One region of the Diaphorobacter sp. C33 genome, then DNA from elsewhere that is predicted to be linked to it. Evidence: predicted binding sites of a transcription regulator. Region 1 holds the regulator's gene; each other region holds the start of a gene.
The links. Region 1 encodes FNR, which switches genes on or off when oxygen is low (the NO sensors DNR and NnrR bind a similar motif). Its sites were predicted from a motif close to TTGATNNNNATCAA; they were not measured.

Region 1 (6,709 bases):
AAGGTCGAGGCTACGGCCGACAACACCACCGGTCACGTCTGGGACGAAGACCTGACGGAAATGAACAACCCCATGCCCCGTTGGTGGATGTGGCTGTTCATCATCACGCTGGTATTCGGTGCTGGCTATCTGGCTGCCTATCCCGGATTGGGGACCTTTAAGGGTAAGTTGGGCTGGACGCAGCTGGGCGAGTACCAAGCCGAAGTGGACAAGGCTAACGCAGAGTTGCAGCCCCTGTATGCGCGGTTCGAGGCCATGCAGCCCCAAGAGATGGCGGCCGACACAGCGGCCATGGCAATTGGTGAGCGTCTGTTCATGAACAACTGCGCGCAGTGTCATGGTTCCGATGCCCGCGGCAGCAAGGGCTTCCCCAACCTGGCCGACGGTGACTGGCTGCACGGCGGTGCGCCTGATCAGATCCAGAAGACCATCCACGATGGGCGCATTGGCGTCATGCCTCCCATGGCGGCCGCCGTGGGCTCGCCGGAAGATGTGCGCAACCTCACCCACTATGTCCTGAGCCTGTCGGGAAGCCCGCATGACTCCCTGAAGGCGTCTCTGGGCAAGTCGAAGTTCACTGCGTGCGCTGCATGCCACGGGATGGACGGCAAGGGCAATGTGGCCCTGGGTGCCCCTAATCTGACGGATGACATCTGGCTGCATGGCTGGGGCGAAGCTGCCATCACCGCTATGATCAACAATGGCAAGACCAACGAGATGCCTGCCCAAACGGGCAAGTTGACCGATGCACAGATCAAGGTGTTGACGGCATACGTCTGGGGTTTGTCCAATAAGGCCGGCGCCCCGCGCTGATGCTCCCTGTGCGGCCGGCTCCCCGTCGAGGGGCGCCGGCCGTTTTGCGTTTTGGAAGTTGCACTTCCTTTTTGAGATTCCACCATGAAGCCAGCCGAAGGTCAGCCCCGTAAGGTGATTCCTATCACGCCAGTGGGGGCCGAAAGTTCGCAGACCGAGGTCATTTCGCTCTATGAGGCGCAAAAGAAAATCTATCCACGCTCGATAAGTGGAGTGTTCGCACGTTGGCGTTGGGCGATGGTGTTTCTGACACAGCTGGTTTTCTATGGCCTGCCATGGCTGGAGTGGGGCCAGCGCCAGATGGTGCTCTTTGACCTCGGAGCACGCCGTTTCTATATTTTTGGTTTGGTGCTTTACCCGCAGGACTTCATTTATCTGACGGGTTTGCTGATTATTTCCGCGCTGTCGCTTTTTCTGTTTACCGCAGTGGCGGGACGCCTGTGGTGCGGCTTCTCCTGTCCCCAGACCGTATACACGGAAATGTTCATGTGGATCGAGCACAAAGTCGAAGGCGACCGCAGTGCCCGTATGCGCCTGGACAATGGTCCGTGGACATTTGAGAAGATCTGGAAAAAATCTGTCAAGCAAGCCATTTGGATTGCGGTCGCATTCTGGACCGGCTTCACCTTCGTGGGCTATTTCGTTCCGATTCGCGAGCTGGGGGGAGAGTTGCTGGCCCTGCAAGGAGGGTGGCAGATATTCTGGGTGATCTTCTATGGGTTGGCCACGTACGGTAACGCAGGATTCCTGCGCGAGCAGGTATGCAAATACATGTGCCCTTATGCGCGTTTCCAAAGCGCAATGTTCGACAGGGACACGCTGGTCGTCTCTTACGATCCTGAGCGCGGCGAGCCTCGCGGGCCCCGTAACAAGACGGTAGACCACAAAGCTGCGGGACTGGGTGACTGCATCGATTGCACGCTGTGTGTCCAGGTCTGCCCAACGGGTATCGATATTCGCAACGGACTGCAATACGAGTGCATTGGTTGCGGTCTCTGCGTGGACGCTTGCAATACCGTGATGGATAAGATGAAGTATCCGCGCGGGCTGATTCGCTTCTCGACGCAGAACGGCGTCAAGAACCACTGGACCCAGTCGCAAATGCTCAAACGCGTGCTGCGACCCCGTGTGTTGTTCTATTCAGCGGTGCTGGTGGTGTTGTGCATCGGCATGCTGGCCAGCTTGGTGGTACGCACCCCGTTGAAGGTGGACATCGTGCGCGACCGCGCTGCGCTCTCGCGCATCGTGGCGGGAGGCAAGCTGGAAAATATCTACCGGCTGCAGATCATGAACGCCACGGAGGGGGCGCAGCGCTACACCATCAGCGCCCACGGCATGGAAGGGCTGGAAGTGGCGTCCGAGACCGCAATTGACATTGGACCGGCGGAATCCCGATGGGTGGTTGTCCGTCTTCAAATTCCGTATGGCTCAGCATCTCCCGGATCGCATACGGTGTATTTCGATATTCAAGCGCAGGGTGATAAAGCCCAAGTGGCAGAGAAATCCGTGTTCCTCGTGCCTCGCTGAAGGCGGTCGCGGAATGCAAATGAACAAGCTGTGCTCATAAATGAGCGAGGAGTTGGTATCGATGTCGAGTAATTCCCCCATGAATCTGGAAGACGCAGGAAAGCCTTGGTGGACGTTTGGCCATGTCTGGCTTGTCATCGCGGGGCCGGTGATTGTCATCATTGCGGGCTTCGTGACCCTCTGGCTGGCCGTGAGCCAACCCGACCCCGTCATCGCGGAAGACTATTACCAACGGGGATTGAACATCAACGAGACCCTGAAGGAGTCTGGAGGCGACATGACGCCTGCCATGAAGGGGCGCAACCATGCAGCTACTCCGCTGGAGGACCAACCGCGTTGACCGGCAGGGCGAGTCCTCTTTGCATGCCGCAGAACAGATGCTACGCTGTCAACTACACCTGCTAGGAGATGGGCGAATGTGGATGCAACGATTGATGTGGATCGCGTGGCCGGCCTTTTTGATGGCGGGCGTCATGGAAATGGTGGTGTTCGCCTTCGTGGATCCAGAAGCGCTGCAGTGGTTTGATCAACCCCTGCATCTCTCGCGCGAAGGTGTGTATACCATCGCCTTCTTCACGTTCTGGTTCGTACTCATGGCTTCCAGCGCATTGACTACGCTGTTGTCACTCTCGCCCTTTGAGTTGAATCGCTGCCCCGTGCCCAAAGGGGCGCGGCCGGCTGATTGCGCCAAATACGTTTCCTGATCTTTCCGCCGATCAGTTATGAATGAGCAAAAAACCGAGGCTTAATGGCAGGCTTGCTGGCTGTTGACAATGCGCTTCAGCGCATCGGTATCGACGATGCGCACATGGCGCTGTTTTACTTCCACAATACCTTCTTCCACGAACTTCGAAAACGTGCGGCTGACGGTTTCCAGTTTCAATCCTAGGTAACTGCCGATCTCTTCCCGCGTCATGCGCAGCACCAATTCGGATTGTGAGAACCCCCGGGCATGCAAGCGTTGTACGAGATTCAACAGGAATGCGGCAAGGCGTTCCTCGGCACGCATACTCCCCAGCAACAGCATGACCCCATGCTCGCGAACAATCTCGCGGCTCATGATCTTGTGCACATGGTGCTGTAGTGCCGTTACTTCGCGCGACAACTCTTCAATACGATCGAAAGGCATGACGCATACTTCGGCGTCTTCAAGCGCTACCGCATCGCAAGTGTGGCGGTCGCTCACGATGCCATCCAGGCCAATGATCTCGCCCGCCATTTGAAAACCCGTCACTTGATCGCGACCGTCCTCGGTGGCGACACAGGTCTTGAAGAATCCGGTGCGGATGGCAAAAAGGGATGTGAAGGGTTCACCGTTCCGGAAAAGCGTGCCGCCACGCTTGATCTTGCGTCGTACAGCAACAATGTCATCGATGCGCTTGAGTTGCTGGTCGTCCAGACCCACGGGCATGCACAGCTCACGCAGATTGCAGTTTGAGCAGGCAACTTTGATGGTCTGGAGATTCGTATGCATGGGAACCCTGTTCATGGCTTGAGCTTACCTCTGAACGGCTGGGAGACATGGAATGCCGTAGGCCGTTGGACGACTTTGAGCCGAAGTCAAATTGTCGCCACAAGGACCTTATGGGCGCTTGATCAACGTCAAGGACTCATGGGGGACTCTACGGCACAGTGATATGAAAGTGCAAGGAATCCCGTCATGACCGTTGTTACAACAGAGCTCCTGCGTCGCTTTGACGTTCCAGGGCCGCGCTACACCTCTTATCCGACTGCTGATCGTTTTGTCGAGGCCTTTGGCGAGCGGGAATACATCCTTGCGCTGCAGCAGCGTCGCGTGGGGTCGGTAGCCAAGGCGATGCCTTTGTCGCTTTATGTCCACATCCCGTTTTGTGAATCGCTGTGCTATTACTGCGCGTGTAACAAGATCATTACCCGGCATCCAGAGCGGGCAGAGGTCTACTTGCGTTACCTCAGCCGTGAGATCGACCTGCATACGGCGCACTGCGGTGTGGGTCAGCATGTGAGCCAGCTGCATTTCGGCGGAGGCACGCCTACTTTTCTGACGGATGACGGTTTGCGCGAACTGATGGGCATGTTGAGGCGCAGTTTCGTCCTCGTTCCGGGGGGGGAGTACTCCATAGAAGTGGACCCGCGGACCGTGGATGAAGCGCGGCTGGGATTGTTGGCGGAGCTGGGTTTCAATCGCCTGAGCTTTGGCGTGCAGGATTTCGACCCTGAAGTACAAAAGGCCGTGCACCGCATTCAGCCTGCCGAAAAGGTGTTCGCGTTGGTCGATGCGGCTCGGAAGCTCGGGTTTGAATCGGTGAACGTGGATTTGATCTACGGGCTGCCGCGCCAGACACCGGAGTCGTTTGATCGCACCTTGGAGCAGGTAGCCGAGCTGCGGCCAGACCGGATCGCGCTGTATGCGTACGCTCACTTGCCAGAACGCTTCAAGTCGCAGCGACGCATCATCACGGCCGAGTTGCCCATGGCTTCGGCCAAGGTGTCCATGCTGGCCCGGTCACTTGATGTGTTCCAGGAAGCCGGCTACGTCTACGTGGGCATGGACCATTTTGCGCTGCCTGACGATGCGCTGGCGGTGGCCAAGCGGCAAGGCAGGCTGCACCGCAATTTCCAAGGCTATAGCACGCAGCCCGATTGCGACCTGATTGGTCTGGGCGTTTCTGCCATCGGGCGCGTGGGCGCTACTTACAGCCAAAATGTGAAAACGCTGGACGAGTATTACGACTGCATTAACCAGGGGCATTTGCCTGTGGTGCGCGGGCTGGCGTTGACCAAGGACGACTTGGTGCGCCGCGCAGTCATCATGGCGTTGATGTGCCAAGGTGAATTGCTGTTTGAGCCGTTGGAACAGTCTTGGCTGATTGATTTCCGCAGTTATTTCGATGCGGAATTACAGCAACTGCAAGAAATGGCGGCTCAGGGCTTGGTGAAAATCAGTGATGAGGGCGTTGAAGTCACGCCCATGGGGTGGTATTTCGTGCGCGGCGTGGCCATGGTGTTCGACAAGTATCTGCAGGCTGACCGTAACCGCGCTCGCTTTTCCCGGATTATTTGACCCATGCTGTGGGCGCTGGCCACGACGACCTTCCTGATGGGGCTGATGGGAGGGGCTCACTGTTTGGCGATGTGTTCTGTTCCCTGCGCGGCGCTTACGGGGCTGGGTGGCACGCAGGACGCCACCCACACCATTCAATGGGCGTCCCGCCGCGGAATCCTCCAACGGGTAGCGCAGTTTCACGTGGGGCGCCTGATCGGTTACGGCGCCGCAGGGGCGGTGGTTGCGCTGGCCATGGAGCAACTCGCATGGCTGGGGCAAAGCACCTCGGCATTGCGCCCCCTTTGGACGCTGATGCATGTGCTCATCCTCGCGTGGGGCGGGATGATGATGGTGCAAGCGCAGCAGCCCTTGTGGGTTGAGCGGGCGGGGCGTGCTGCCTGGGCGAAGGTCAAGCCCTTGGTCTCTCGGCCTGGCGGGCTCCTGACCGCGGGTGTGGCCTGGGCGCTCCTGCCATGCGGCCTTCTGTATACCGCACTGTTGACTGCCGCTCTCAGCGGAAGCGTGCTCCGCGGAGCCTTGTGCATGGTCCTGTTTGGCGTGGGAAGCGGTGTATGGCTGGTGCTGGGACCGTGGACATTTGGCCGCATTCGCGCTTGGATCGGCGTGAAGGGTGGGGCGTGGGGGTCTCGGCTGGCAGGTGGTGTGCTTTTTTCCCTGGGTGCATGGGCGCTGTGGATGGAGGTTGTCCATGGGCAGCCGGCGCCGTGGTGCGTGCCCTGAAAACAGCGTTTTGTGGAACCACAGCGACTCCGCGAAGCATGTCGTGGCAAGCGAATGGCGCAAACCGAGGCGCTCAGGCGTGACGTATCGCTGTCAGATCTATACCAGCGGAAGTGACGAGTCTGTTCTCATCGACGTGGAGAAATCCAGCTACGCATCGCTGCCTTACTGGATGCGCCACCGTACGTCTGGGGCGCGCGCTGCGTATCAGTGAGGTTGCCGAAGGACTGGGAAACGCCCGAACCACGCCAGGATATTTGGCATCGGTGCGACGACTACCAAGGTCTGCTCTGTGCCTTGCAGATGGGTGGGTTGCGCGCGCTGGCCGCGGAGCGCCGGATTTTCTGAGCAGGTATTGAGGTCGCTGGCACTCACCCGGAGCGAGGGCGCAAGCGATTACCAGAGAAAAGGTGTCTGCGAATGCCACCGGACCGGCATCCTGAACCGGGGGTTCAGGTGGGCGAGGGCAGCCAGGCGTTGGGTTCATCTGACGCGAGATGATCACGCTCACCGGGCGATGTACCAAGCCCGTGCTCAATGAGCATTGGTTCAAGGAAATATAAAGCCCGGCAGCATCGCAGACATGTTCATTGTAGTGGGCTG
Region 2 (6,709 bases), 1.1 Mb from region 1:
TCACGGCCTGGGTCATCCCCGACAACGCGCTGGGCGGCTCGGGCGCGCAGATGCGGCTGTTCGGTGCCTGCGCCACGGGCCTGGTGCTGACGGCGGCGCTGGTGTGGATCACGGAGTTCTACACCGGCACGCAATATTCGCCCGTGCGCCACATCGCGCAGGCGTCCACCACGGGCCACGGCACCAACATCATCGCGGGTCTGGGCGTGTCCATGCGCTCCACGGCCTGGCCGGTGATCTTCGTGTGCGCGGCCATCATCGTGTCGTACACGCTGGCGGGCCTGTACGGCGTGGCCGTGGCCGCCATGTCCATGCTCAGCATGGCGGGCATCGTGGTGGCGCTGGACGCCTACGGCCCCATCACCGACAACGCTGGCGGCATTGCCGAGATGGCCGAGCTGCCCAGCAGCGTGCGCGACATCACCGACCCGCTGGACGCCGTGGGCAACACCACCAAGGCCGTGACCAAGGGCTACGCCATCGGCTCGGCAGGCCTGGCAGCACTGGTGCTGTTCGCCGACTACACGCACAAGCTGGAGAGCTTCGGCCAGGCGATCCGCTTCGACCTGAGCGACCCGATGGTCATCGTGGGCCTGTTCATCGGCGGGCTCATTCCCTACCTGTTCGCCGCCATGGCCATGGAGGCCGTGGGCCGCGCCGCCGGCAGCGTGGTAGTGGAGGTGCGTCGCCAGTTCAGCGAGATCCCAGGCATCATGGAAGGCACGGCCAAGCCCGAGTACGGCCGCGCGGTCGACATGCTGACCAGCGCCGCCATCAAGGAGATGATCATCCCCAGCCTGCTGCCCGTGGCGGTGCCCATCATCGTGGGCCTGGCGCTGGGGCCGAAGGCGCTGGGCGGGCTGCTCATGGGCACCATCGTCACGGGCCTGTTCGTGGCCATCAGCATGTGCACCGGCGGCGGCGCCTGGGACAACGCCAAAAAGTTCATCGAGGACGGCCACCACGGCGGCAAGGGCAGCGACGCGCACAAGGCCGCCGTCACCGGCGACACCGTGGGCGACCCCTACAAGGACACGGCCGGCCCGGCGGTCAACCCGCTCATCAAGATCATCAACATCGTGGCGCTGCTCATCGTGCCGCTGGTGGTGAAGTTCCACGCCGGCTGACCCGGCACTATCAAAAGAGAAGCTGCCAGCGCCCGTCCCTTGGGCGCTGGACGGCATTCCGGCTCGTAGCCCAGCACGCTGCGCGCGCCTGCCGCACAATCAGGCCCATGCAGCTCCACCACATCGCCAACGCCGGCGTGGCCTCGACTTCGGGCCGCACCATTGCCGTGATCGACCCCTCCGACGGCCAGCCGTACGACGAAATCCAGCGCGGCACGGCCGAGGACATCGATGCCGCCGTGCATGCGGCGCAGCAGTGCTACCACAGCGTGTGGCGCAAGCTGGCCCCGGCCGAGCGTGGCAGGCTGCTGATGCGGCTGTCGGCCAAGATCACCGAGCATGCCGAGGAGTTGGCCGCCATCGAGCAACGCGACTGCGGCAAGCCCACCCGGCAGGCACGGGCCGACGCACACGCCCTGGCGCGCTATTTCGAGTTCTACGCCGGCGCCTGCGACAAGCTGCACGGCGAGACCATTCCCTACCCCGACGGCTTCAGCGTGTTGACCTGGCGCGAGCCGCATGGCGTGACCGGCCACATCGTGCCGTGGAACTACCCCATGCAGATCTTCGGGCGCTGCGTGGGCGCCGCACTGGCGGCCGGCAACGTGTGCGTGGTCAAGCCGGCCGAGGACGCCTGCCTGTCCCTGCTGCGCGTGGCCCAGTTGGCGGTCGAGGTGGGCTTCCCTGCCGGCGCGCTGAACCTCGTGACCGGCTACGGCCACGAGGTCGGCGACGCGCTGGCGCGCCACCCCGGCATCCAGCACATCAGCTTCACCGGCAGCCCCAAGGTGGGCACGCTGATCCAGCAGGCCGCCGCCGAGCGCCACTGCCCGGTCACGCTGGAGCTGGGCGGCAAGAGCCCGCAGATCGTCTTTGCCGACGCCGACCTGGACGCCGCCGTGCCCGTGCTCGTGAACGCCATCGTGCAGAACGCTGGGCAAACCTGCTCGGCCGGCTCGCGCGTGCTGATCGATTCCCTGATCTACGAACCGCTGCTGGAGCGCCTGTCAAAGGCCTTCGAGGCGCTGCGCGTGGGCCCCGCCGCCATGGACCTGGACCTGGGGCCGCTGATCCGCCAGAGCCAGCAGCAGCGCGTGTGGGATTACCTGTCCGATGCGCAGGTAGCTGGCATTCCCCTGGCCGCGCAGGGCACCGTGGTGGACGAAGCGCCCGACACGGGCTTCTACCAGGCCCCCACCCTGCTGCGCGACGTACCGGCGCAGCACCGCCTGGCGCAGGAGGAAATCTTCGGCCCCGTGCTGGCCGCCATGCCCTTCGACGACGAAGACCACGCCGTGGAGCTCGCCAACGGCACGCCCTTTGGTCTGGTGGCGGGCGTGTGGACGCGCGATGGCGCGCGCCAGTTCCGCATGGCGCGGCGCATTGCCAGCGGCCAGGTGTTCATCAACAACTACGGCGCAGCCGGCGGCGTCGAATTGCCGTTTGGCGGCGTGAAGTCCAGCGGACACGGACGCGAGAAGGGTTTCGAGGCGCTCTACGGCTTCACCACCCTCAAGACCGTGGCCATCCGCCACGGCTGATCCCTGCGAGCCGCGTGCCCTGCGGTGCCCCGCCAGTGCTCGCTTGCCCGCTGATACGTTTCCCATCTCGAACCCATGCCTCTGTCATCCCCTGTCCCCCGCACTGCCCGCCATGTCCGACGCGTCACCTACCAGGGTTACGAGCGCGAGGACGGGCTCTGGGACATCGAGGGCGAGCTGCACGACAGCAAGCCGCAGGACCTGCCGTCGCTGCGCTACCCGGACGGCGTGCGCCGCGCGGGCGAACCCATCCACCACCTGTGGCTGCGCGTCACCGTGGACCGCGACCTGGTGGTGCGCGCCATCGAGTCCGCCATGGATGCCCACCCCCTGGCGGGCTGCACACAAGCGCAGCGCGCCCTGCAGGCGATGGTGGGCTGCAGCATGGCGCGCGGCTGGCGCCAGTCCATCCAGACCCACCTGGGCGGCGTGGCCGGTTGCACCCATCTGCGGGAACTGCTGTTCAACCTGGCCACGGCCACGTTCCAGACGATTCACGCCGCATTCCAGAATGAAGGCGACGAGCCGCCGCGCCACTTGGGCCAGTGCGCGGGTTGGGACTTCAGCGGTCAGGGAGTGAAGGAGCACTACCCGCAGTTCTACGGCCGCGCGCCGCGCACGCCGAAGGCAGCCTGATCAGCAACCGCTCCCGATTCAATAGCTGCCCGCGCTTGCTCCACAGGCGCTAGAGGCACTTTTTACCTATAGACCTGATTTAGATCGACCGCATGTGCTGGCGCCCAGCTCAGGTTCACCATCCGGCCACTCGCGGAGGATGAATAGCGCTTGAACGGCTCGGCCCGACGGACGGCCTGCGCCAACCCCTGGTTAGCCAGCCCTGGTTAGTAGAGCGAGTGGAGAGTGGCGTGGCACATCCGCCGGGGACTCGCGGCTGGGCGGTCGAGCCAAAGCCGTGTCCCGCGCGCCACAGCTGCTGCCCAGCGGGGCAACCAGCCCAGCCACGTCGGCCTTCCCTCCCCCGGAAAAGCGGCGCAGCCGGGCGCCGCGCCGATGAGACACGCAGTTGCTCTTGTGGCCGCAGGGGGTCAGCCCAGCACGTCCTGCAGGGCCACCTCGTACAGCGAAGTCAAGCTGTCCGTAACCTCCAGCAGGCGCTCGCTGGTGGTGGCCACGTTTTCCAGGCCGCGCGGGTCTGGCTGGCGCTTGAGGGCGGCCTCGAAAAACACCCACTGCGCCTGGCCCAGTTCCAGTGCCGAGCGGATGGCCAGGGTGGAGATGGGAGCCTTGTTCAACTGCGCGAGGGCACGCTGGAACTCATCGGCGTCGCCCGTCATCTGCTCGCGCACCGTGCGGCTGTCAAGGCCGGCGGCCAACAGCTCATAGTTCTTGGCCAGGCGCTGCGACAGCATGCGCTGGCGCCCGGCGGTGTTGACCAGGCGTGCCGTGGGCGCCTGGGCCAGCCGCTCGAGGGCCTCGGTGGTGGTGTTGGCAGCAGCCAGCATTTGGTCGGCCTGGGCCGACACGGCCTGAAAGCCCTCCTTCGTCGGCGCCTGGGCCGTGAGCGCGTCCAGGCGGTCCGCGTTGCGGCGCACGTCCGCCAGCAGCCGCGCCACCTCGGGCGGCCAGCTCTGGCGGTCCATGTCCTCGAAGCCGGAATGCACCTGCCGGCGGGTGTGTTCCAGCGCATCGCGGGCGCGCGCGGCACCCACGTTCAGGTACAGCTGGCCGTAGACCTTGGCGGTGCGCTGGGACAGCGCCCGAAAGCGCGCCGTGCGGTTGATGGCCGTGGCCAGGGCCATGCGCGCCTGGGCCGACAGCGGCAGGGCCGGCACCAGCAACACGGTGGCCAGCGCGCGCACAGCGGTGCGGCGGCCGCGCCGGCAGGCGGCGACGGAGGGAGGGGTGGGGACTGGGCGTTGGTTCTGCATGCGCCGTATTCTCAAATCGCCCTCCCGCGCCCCCTATGACACTGGTCAAAGGCACCTCATGTCGCTGCCGTGACAGCAGATTGATCAACATCAATTTAGCGGGCAGCCGCCATACCCCTACGACGCCGATGGGGCACAATTTCGCCATGGCTGAACGTGTCATTCCCCTCGTGGATCAGCGCAGCAAGGTGCTGCAGCCCCCTGCGCTCCTGGCCGCGGCACCCGCTACCGGACTGCTGCAGGACACGCTCTCCCGTCCCTTGCGCGACCTGCGCATCAGCGTGACGGACCGCTGCAACTTCCGCTGCGGCTACTGCATGCCCAAGGAAGTGTTCGACAAGCACTACCGCTACCTGCCGCACAGCGACCTGCTGAGCTTTGAAGAGATCACGCGGCTGGCGCGCCTGTTCATGGCGCATGGCGTGCGCAAGATCCGCCTCACCGGCGGCGAGCCGCTGCTGCGCAAGGACCTGGAGAACCTGGTTGCCCAGTTGGCGGAACTGCGCACGCTGGAGGGCCGCGTGCCCGACCTCACGCTGACCACCAATGGATCTCTGCTGGCGCGCAAGGCGCGCGCCCTCAAGGCCGCGGGCCTGCGGCGCGTCACCGTGAGCCTGGACAGCCTGCAGGACGACGTGTTCCGCCGCATGAACGACGTGGACTTTCCGGTGGCCGACGTGCTCGCCGGTATCGAGGCCGCGCAGGCGGCGGGCCTGGAGCACATCAAGGTCAACATGGTGGTCAAGCGCGGCACCAACGACCACGAGATCCCGGCGATGGCGCGCCACTTTCGCGGCACCGGCATCACGCTGCGCTTCATCGAATACATGGACGTGGGCGCCACCAATGGCTGGCGCATGGATGAGGTGCTGCCCTCCGCCCAAGTCATCGCGCGGCTGCAGGCCGAGCTGCCGCTGGTGCCGCTGGCCGCGCAGTCCGCCGGCGAGACCGCCAAGCGCTGGGGCTACGCCGGCCCCGACGGTCGCCACGACCCGCGCTTGGGCGAAGTGGGCGTGATCAGCAGCGTCACGCAGGCCTTCTGCGGCGACTGCAACCGCGCGCGCCTGTCCATGGAGGGCCGGCTGTACCTGTGCCTGTTTGCCTCGCAAGGCTGGGACCTGCGCAGCCTGCTGCGCGGCAATGCCAGCGACGTGCAGATCAGCGCCGCCATCGCCCACATCTGGCAGGGGCGCGGCGACCGCTATTCCGAGCTGCGTGCCAGCCTGCCACCCGAGACGGGCAGCGGCCAGCGGCGCATCGAGATGAGCTACATCGGCGGCTGACCCGCCGCCGCGCCGCAGGGACCTGCCCCGGCGCGCCGTTCACCACCCTTCTTCTTTCCCATGATCGACACCCACGACATCACAGGCCTCATCCTCGCCGGCGGCCGCGGCTCCCGCATGGGCGGGGTGGACAAAGGCCTGCAGAACTTCCGCGGCTTGCCGCTGGCGCTGCACACGCTGATGCGGCTGCAGCCGCAGGTGGGCGACGTGATGATCAACGCCAACCGCAACCTGGCGGCCTATGAATCATTCGGAGTGCCGGTGTGGCCTGATGGCCTTGCCGACTACGCAGGCCCGCTGGCGGGCTTTCTCACAGGGCTGGAGCGCTGCGAGGCCCCTTGGCTGCTCACCGTGCCCTGCGACACACCGCTGTTCCCGCCAGACCTTGCCGCACGCCTGGCCCAGGCCGCCATGCGCGAGGGCGCCGACATTGCCATGGCAGCGGCACCCGAGGCCGACGAGCGCGATGGCACCGTGCGCGTGCGCACCCAGCCGGTGTTTTGCCTGCTGCGCGTGACGCTGCTGGAGAGCCTGGTGCGCTTCACGCAGGGCGGCGGGCGCAAGATCGACCGCTGGACCGAACAGCACGCCTGCGCCGTGGTTCCGTTCGACCAGCCGGGCGACGACCCGCATGCTTTCTACAACGCCAACACCCTGGCCGAGCTGCACGCCCTGGAAGGCCTGGGCCACCGCTGAGCTGCAACCCTCCTTGCCCATACCGCATGAAAACCATTGACCAGATCGCCGCCGAGTTGCAGGGCTACGACCCGCAGGCGCTGCGTGCCGCCGATGTGAACACCTTCCTGGAGCGCCTGGTCGCGCCCGTCACCAGCACCGAAGAAGTCGGCATCTTCGACGCCCTGGGCCGC
Region 3 (6,709 bases), 1.3 Mb from region 1:
GGAAGACGCGCCGTTCAGCCCACTGGACCGCATCGGCCAGTTGACCATGCGCAACCTGGACATCTCCGACACGCGCGGCAAGCTGGGCGTGTATGCACGCGCCGGCCTGCTGTCGCTGGGCGGCAATGCCGCGCTGGCGCAGCTGGAAGACGGCGGCGCGAAGAAAAAATAAGCATCAAACAGGCCTCTAGCGCTTGATGGACGTGCGCTAGCAGCTATAAAAACAGAAGCAACCACCCGGCAGGCCTGCCGGGTGGTTTTTTTATGCGCCGTTCAAAGAGCGCTGCGCGGTCCACTGCTCCCACCCCTGTGCGCGCAGTTCGCAGGCGGGGCAGCCGCCGCAGCCGTGGCCCCAGGCGTGCAGGTCGCCGCGCTGGCCCAGGTAGCAGGTGTGTGACTCGCACCGGATCAGTTCGACCAGGGCGTCGCCGCCCAGCCGCTGCGCCAGGGCCCAGGTGTCGGCCTTGCTGCGCCACATCAGCGGAGTTTCCAGCGTCAGCGGGCGGTCCACGCCCAGACTCAGCGCCACCTGCAGCGCCTTCAGCGTGCTGTCGCGGCAGTCGGGGTAGCCGGAATAGTCGGTCTCGGACATGCCGCCCACCAGCACATCCAGCCCGCGCCGATAGGCCAGCGCCGCCGCCAGGGTGAAGAACAGCAGGTTGCGCCCGGGCACGAAGGTGTTGGGCAAACCGTCCGCCTGCATGGCGATGGCCACGTCTTCGGTCATGGCGCTGCCGCCCAGCTGCGCGAGCACGTCCACCGTCAGCATGTGGTCCGGCCCCAACTGTCCCGGCCACGGCAGGGCGCGCACCCCGTCGATCAGCCGCTGCCGGCAGTCCAGCTCGACGCGGTGGCGCTGCCCGTAGTCAAAGCCCAGGGTTTCCACATGCCCATAGCGCGCCAGCGCCCAGGCCAGGCAGGTCGCGGAGTCCTGCCCGCCCGACAGCAGCACCAGCGCGCGCCGCTGCGGCAGGCGGCTCATGGCGCGGTCGCGAGCGGGGCCGCGCCCTCGCGCATGCTGCGCACGATGGCGGCCAGCGCCACGCCGTAGGCCGGCACGAAGAACAGCAGGCTCACGGCCAGCTTGATGACATAGTCCACCACGGCGATTTCGCCCCAGTGGGCGGCCATGAACGCGTCGGGGCTGCGCCAGAAGGCGATGGAGAAGAACGCCGCCGTATCCAGCGCCTGGCCGAACACCGACGCCGCTGCAGGCGCCAGCCACCACGAGCGGCTGCTCTGGCGGATACGGTCGAACACCTGGATGTCCAGCAGTTGCCCCAGCACGTAGGCGGCAAAGCTGGCAAAGGCGATGCGGAACACGAAGGTGTTGAAGTCACCCAGCGCCGCCCAGCCATTGAAGCGGCCTTCGTGGAACAGCACACCCACCACATACGACGCCACCAGCGCCGGCAGCATGGCGCGGGTGATGACGCGGCGCGCCTCGGCCTTGCCGATGAGCCGCACCGTCAGGTCGGTGGCCAGAAAGATGAACGGGAAGCTGAACGCCCCCCAGGTGCTGTGAAAGCCCAGCAAATTGATGGGCAGTTGCACCAGGTAGTTGCTGGCGATGACGATGGCGATATGGAACGCCACCAGGAGGGAGAGGTACAACGGCACGCGCGATGGTGCCTTCAGCGAGGTCATGGCAGTCCTTTTTGGATGGGACCTCTGCAATACCTGTAGGGATCAGCACGCTGCGAATCGGTATGGGACGCGAAGCGCAAACCACAGCGGTGGCAGGGCCACCCCGAGGATTTGCATCGACGCAGGCCACCGAGCCTACAGAGGCGTGCGGCACTACAAGTGTTGCGGAGGTTCCTGGATGGGGGCGAGGGAACCCATGGTGGCAACAGAGCCGGGGCGCGATTGTAGGCACATTTGCGCATCCCACCCGCGCACAGGGTTGCGCCGCGTATTTTTTTCAAGGCACCCCGTCACACAATGCATGCGCCGCACGTCTTAGGGGCATGAACGCGACAACCTCACTCGCCATGGACCAGCACCTCGCCGCCTTTCAGCAGCACCGCCCACGCCTGGCGGGCGTGGCCTATCGCATGCTGGGCAGCCGCACCGATGCCGAGGACGTGCTGCAGGACGCCTGGCTGCGTTGGCAGGCGACGGCCCTGGAGCGCGTGCAGACGGCCGAGGCCTGGCTGATCACCACCGTCACCCGGCTGTGCGTGGACCGGCTGCGCGCCGCGCGCATCGAACGCACAGCCTATGACGGCCCCTGGCTGCCGGAACCGTGGATCGCCGGCGACAGCGCCCCGGCCGCCGATGCACGCGCCGAACTGGCCAGCGACCTGTCCGTCGCGCTGCTCGTGGTGCTGGAGCGCCTCACGCCCGACGAGCGCGCCGCCTTCCTGCTGCACGACGTGTTCGACAGCGACTACCCCGAGGTGGCGAGCGTGCTGGGCAAGAGCGAGGCCGCCTGCCGCCAGCTGGTGCACCGCGCGCGCGCCCAGGTGCGCCAGCGCAGGGCGCGCTTCACGGCCACACCCGAGGCGTCGCGTGCGCTGGTGGAACGCTTCGTGCAGGCCATGCGCACGCAGGACCATGCGGCGCTGCTGGCGCTGTTCGCCGAGGATGCGCAGTGGACCGCCGACGGCGGCGGCAAGGTGCGCGCCGCCGCCAAGCTGCTGCACGGGCCGCGTGCGATCGCACGCCTGGCCGCGTCGGTGTGGCGCCTCTACCTGAGCCACCAGACCATGGAGGCGGTGGACGTCAACGGCGGCCCCGGGCTGCTGCTGCGTGACGCGGGCGGCGTGCGCGCCGTCATGGCCTTCGAGACCGACGGCGTACACATCCACGCGGTGTATTCCGTCCTCAACCCCGACAAGCTGCGCGGCCTGTAGGCCTGCGCGCTTCGCCCGGCACCGTCTGCGCGGCGGCGCCGCGTTCACCCCTTTTTTCTCACCCCCCTGCAAGGAGCCTTCCATGTCCTCAGCCCCCCGCATCAACCTCCCTCGCCACGCCGCAAGCTATGCCGCCATGTACGGCCTACAAAAGCACGTCGATGCGGGGCAACTACCCGTGCAGTTGCACGAGCTGGTGAAGATGCGCGCCTCGCAAATCAATGGCTGCGCGTTCTGCATCGACATGCACGCCCGCGAGGCGCGCGAGCATGGCGAAAGCGACCGGCGGCTGCACCTGCTCAGCGCCTGGCGCGAGAGCGGCGTGTTCGATGCGCGCGAATGTGCCGCACTGGCCTGGACCGAGGCCCTCACGCGCCTGGAGCAGTCGCAGGTGCCCGACGCCGTGTACGACGAGGTGCGCGCGCAGTTCAGCGAAGCGGAGATCGTGGAGCTGTCGATGGTCATCGTCACGATCAATGGCTGGAACCGGCTCAATGTAGCGTTCCGCACCCCGCCCGGGCGCTACACGCCGGCGTGAACTGGCGCCGCAGACGGCAACCTTGACCCAGGTCATGCACGCGCGACGGAGGCGGCCGCCCTGCCCGCCAGGCATGGCGGCGGCGGCGCACAATGACCGCAAGCCCTGGCCAGGCTGGGGCACTGCAAGGAAAGGAAGCTGCCATGACGTCATCCCCGGCCTCCGCGCTGCCCTCGTCGCCCGCACCCGCGGGCGGCTCCACACTCACCCAACGTGCCGGCCTGTGGGTGGCCATCGCCGTGCTGCTGCTCATCGCCTTCATGCCCGCGCTGCCGGGCCTGCCGCAGGCCGGGCAGATGATGCTGGCCGTCCTCGCGTTCGCGGTGATCCTGTGGATGACCGAGGCGCTGGACTATGCGGTGAGCGCCGTCGTCATCGGCGCGCTGATGATCGTCCTGCTGGCCATCAGCCCCGTGCCAGGCAAGGAGGCGGCAGGCGCCATGATGGGCACGCGCGCCGCGCTGCCCTATGCCCTGGGGGGCTTCAGCAACAGCGCCGCGGTGCTGGTGGCGGCGGCGTGCTTCATCGCCGCGGCCATGACGGCCACGCAGTTGGACAAGCGCATCGCGCTGCAGGTGCTCTCGTACGTGCCCGCGCGCGCCAACCACGTGGCGATGGGCGCGATCCTGGTGGGCTTTCTGCTGTCGTTCATCGTTCCCAGCGCCACGGCGCGCGTGGCCTGCCTGATGCCGATCATGCTGGGCTTCCTGTCGGCCTTCGGGGCGGAGCGGCGCAGCAAGTTCGCGGCGCTGGTGGTGATCACCGCCGCGCAGACCGCCAGCGTGTGGAACATCGGCATCAAGACCGCCGCCGCGCAGAACATGGTGGCCATCGGCTTCATCGAGAAGCAGTTCGGCCAGACCATCACCTGGGGCCAGTGGTTCGTGGCCGGGGCGCCGTACTCCGTCGTGCTGACCATCGCGCTGTACTTCGTCATGACGCGCATGCTCAGGCCCGAGATGGACCACATCGCCGGCGGGCGCGAGGCCATCCATCGCCAACTGGCCGAGCTGGGCCCCATGACCGCCAACCAGTGGAAGCTGCTGGGCATCACGCTGGTGCTGCTGGGCTTCTGGGCGACCGAGGGTGTGCTGCACGACGTGGACACCACCACCTCCACCATCGTGGCCATCGCACTGATGCTGCTGCCGCGCCTGGGCGTGATGGGCTGGAAGGAGTCGCAAAGGGGCTTCCCCTGGGGTACGGTGCTGCTGTTCGCCGTGGGCATCGCCATGGGTGCAGCCCTGCTCAAGACCGAGGCCGCGCCCTGGCTGGCACGCCTGATCGTGGACAGCCTCGGCCTGGCCAACGCCACGGCATTCGCCATCTTCATGCTGCTGGCGCTGTTCCTGATCGTGATCCACCTGGGCTTTGCCAGCGCCACGGGCCTGGCCTCGACCATGATTCCGATCATCATCAGCGTGATGCAGGCGGTGCAGACGCCGGGCATCAACCCCATCGGCATGACCATGCTGCTGCAGTTCGTGGTCAGCATCGGCTTCATCCTGCCGGTGAACTCGCCCCAGGGCATGCTGGCCTACGGCACCGACACCTTCGACATCAAGGACTATGTGCGCACGGGCCTGGTGCTCACCGCCGTGGCCATCGCGCTGCTGGTGGTGTTTGCGCTGACCTACTGGCCCTGGATGGGCTACATGACCCTGCCGGCGCACTGAGGCCCCTTCGCCGGTCGGTGGGCCATGCGAATCCAGGCATTTTTGGCCTGTAGCCCTTTACTGATAAGCGGTAGCAGCTATCAAAAGGTTAGCAGCTACCGGCTGCTAGACCACCACCGGCTCCGGCTCCAGCCGGATGCCGAAGCGCTCGTACACGCTGGTCTGGATGGCGCGCGCCAGCGTCATCACCTCGCCGCCGGTCACGCTGTCGTCGGGCGTGCCGCGGTTGACCAGCACCAGCGCCTGCTTGTCGTACACGCCGGCCTTGCCCACCGTCTTGCCCTTCCAACCGCAGGCGTCGATGAGCCAGCCCGCCGCCAGCTTGATGGTGCCGTCGGGCATGGGGTAGTGCACGATCTTCGGGTCGCGCGCGATGATGTCCTGGCACTGCTCGGGCGTGACCGTGGGGTTCTTGAAGAAGCTGCCGGCGTTGCCGATCACGGCCGGGTCGGGCAGCTTGGCACGGCGGATCTCGCACACCCAGTCAAAGATCTGCTGCGCCGTGGGCCGCTCCACGCCCGCCTCCTGGCGCTTGCGCTCCAGGTCCAGGTAGCCCAGCTCAGGCGCCCAGTCCTTGCGCAGCAGAAAGCGCACATGCGTGATGACCGCGCGCCCGGCCAGCCCCATGCCACGGTGCAGCCCCCCGCCCTCGTGGGGCGCCTGGGGCGCGGCATGCTTGAACACCGAGTCGCGGTAGCCGAAGGCGCACTGGGCTGCGTCCAGCGTGAAGGGGCGGCCCGTGGCCAGGTCGATGGCCACCAGGGAATGAAAGCGGTCCTGCAGTTCCACGCCGTAGGCGCCGATGTTCTGCACGGGCGCTGCGCCCACGGTGCCGGGAATCAGCGCCAGGTTCTCCAGGCCGGGGTAGCCCTGGGCCAGCGTCCAGGCCACGGCCTCGTGCCAGACCTCGCCCGCGCCGGCCTCCACGATCCAGGCCTTGTCGGTCTCTTCCAGCAGGCGCAGGCCCTTGATCTCCATCTTCAGCACGAGGGGCTTGACGTCGCCGGTCAGCACGATGTTGCTGCCGCCCCCCAGCACGAACACCGGCTGGCGCTCCAAGCGGTGGTCGCCCAGCAGGTCGTGCACGTCCTTGGCCGAGCGCACGCGCACCAGGGTGTGCGCACGCGCGGCGATGCCGAAGGTGTTGTAAGTCTGCAGGGGAACATTTTTCTCGACTAACATCGACCGGATTGTCGCACCCGCCCCCAGGCGGGCGCGGGTTTGTACCGAGTTAGCCGCGAGTGATGCCATGCCTTCTTTTGATACCGTCTGTGAAGCCAACTTCGTCGAAGTGAAAAACGCCGTGGAGAACACCGCCAAGGAGATCGGCACGCGCTTCGACTTCAAGGGCACCTCTGCCGCCGTCGAGCTGAAAGACAAGGAAATCACGCTGTTCGGCGACGCCGACTTCCAGCTGCAGCAAGTCGAGGACATCCTGCGCAACAAGCTCACCAAGCGCAACGTGGACGTGCGCTTCCTGGACGTGCAAAAGCCCCAGAAGATCGGCGGCGACAAGCTCAAGCAGGTGGTGAAGGTCAAGAACGGCATTGACAGCGAGCAGGCCAAGAAGATCCAGCGTCTGATCAAGGACAGCAAGCTCAAGCTGCAGGCGGCCATCCAGGAAGACAAGGTGCGCG

Region 2: a site for FNR is predicted at 4,638-4,651, ahead of QY917_RS06645 (type IV pili methyl-accepting chemotaxis transducer N-terminal domain-containing protein). Genes of this name have one in related genera too.
Region 3: a site for FNR is predicted at 3,419-3,432, ahead of QY917_RS07640 (DASS family sodium-coupled anion symporter). Genes of this name have one in related genera too.

The regions. Positions count from the first base shown of each region.
Region 1 covers NZ_CP129980.1:334,033-340,741, forward strand. Annotated here, with positions in the region: gene ccoP (cytochrome-c oxidase, cbb3-type subunit III) at 1-813, shown strand, start outside; gene ccoG (cytochrome c oxidase accessory protein CcoG) at 898-2,340, shown strand; gene QY917_RS01625 (FixH family protein) at 2,402-2,680, shown strand; gene QY917_RS01630 (hypothetical protein) at 2,757-3,044, shown strand; gene fnr (fumarate/nitrate reduction transcriptional regulator Fnr) at 3,086-3,829, opposite strand; gene hemN (oxygen-independent coproporphyrinogen III oxidase) at 4,001-5,383, shown strand; gene QY917_RS01645 (sulfite exporter TauE/SafE family protein) at 5,387-6,106, shown strand.
Region 2 covers NZ_CP129980.1:1,401,003-1,407,711, forward strand. Annotated here, with positions in the region: gene QY917_RS06630 (sodium-translocating pyrophosphatase) at 1-1,127, shown strand, start outside; gene QY917_RS06635 (aldehyde dehydrogenase family protein) at 1,235-2,668, shown strand; gene QY917_RS06640 (DUF2889 domain-containing protein) at 2,744-3,304, shown strand; gene QY917_RS06645 (type IV pili methyl-accepting chemotaxis transducer N-terminal domain-containing protein) at 3,715-4,557, opposite strand; gene moaA (GTP 3',8-cyclase MoaA) at 4,704-5,840, shown strand; gene mobA (molybdenum cofactor guanylyltransferase MobA) at 5,901-6,536, shown strand; gene glp (gephyrin-like molybdotransferase Glp) at 6,563-6,709, shown strand, end outside.
Region 3 covers NZ_CP129980.1:1,602,883-1,609,591, forward strand. Annotated here, with positions in the region: gene argG (argininosuccinate synthase) at 1-172, shown strand, start outside; gene queC (7-cyano-7-deazaguanine synthase QueC) at 263-982, opposite strand; gene QY917_RS07625 (7-cyano-7-deazaguanine/7-aminomethyl-7-deazaguanine transporter) at 979-1,647, opposite strand; gene QY917_RS07630 (RNA polymerase sigma-70 factor) at 1,995-2,858, shown strand; gene QY917_RS07635 (carboxymuconolactone decarboxylase family protein) at 2,941-3,396, shown strand; gene QY917_RS07640 (DASS family sodium-coupled anion symporter) at 3,540-5,072, shown strand; gene murB (UDP-N-acetylmuramate dehydrogenase) at 5,178-6,254, opposite strand; gene QY917_RS07650 (YajQ family cyclic di-GMP-binding protein) at 6,322-6,709, shown strand, end outside.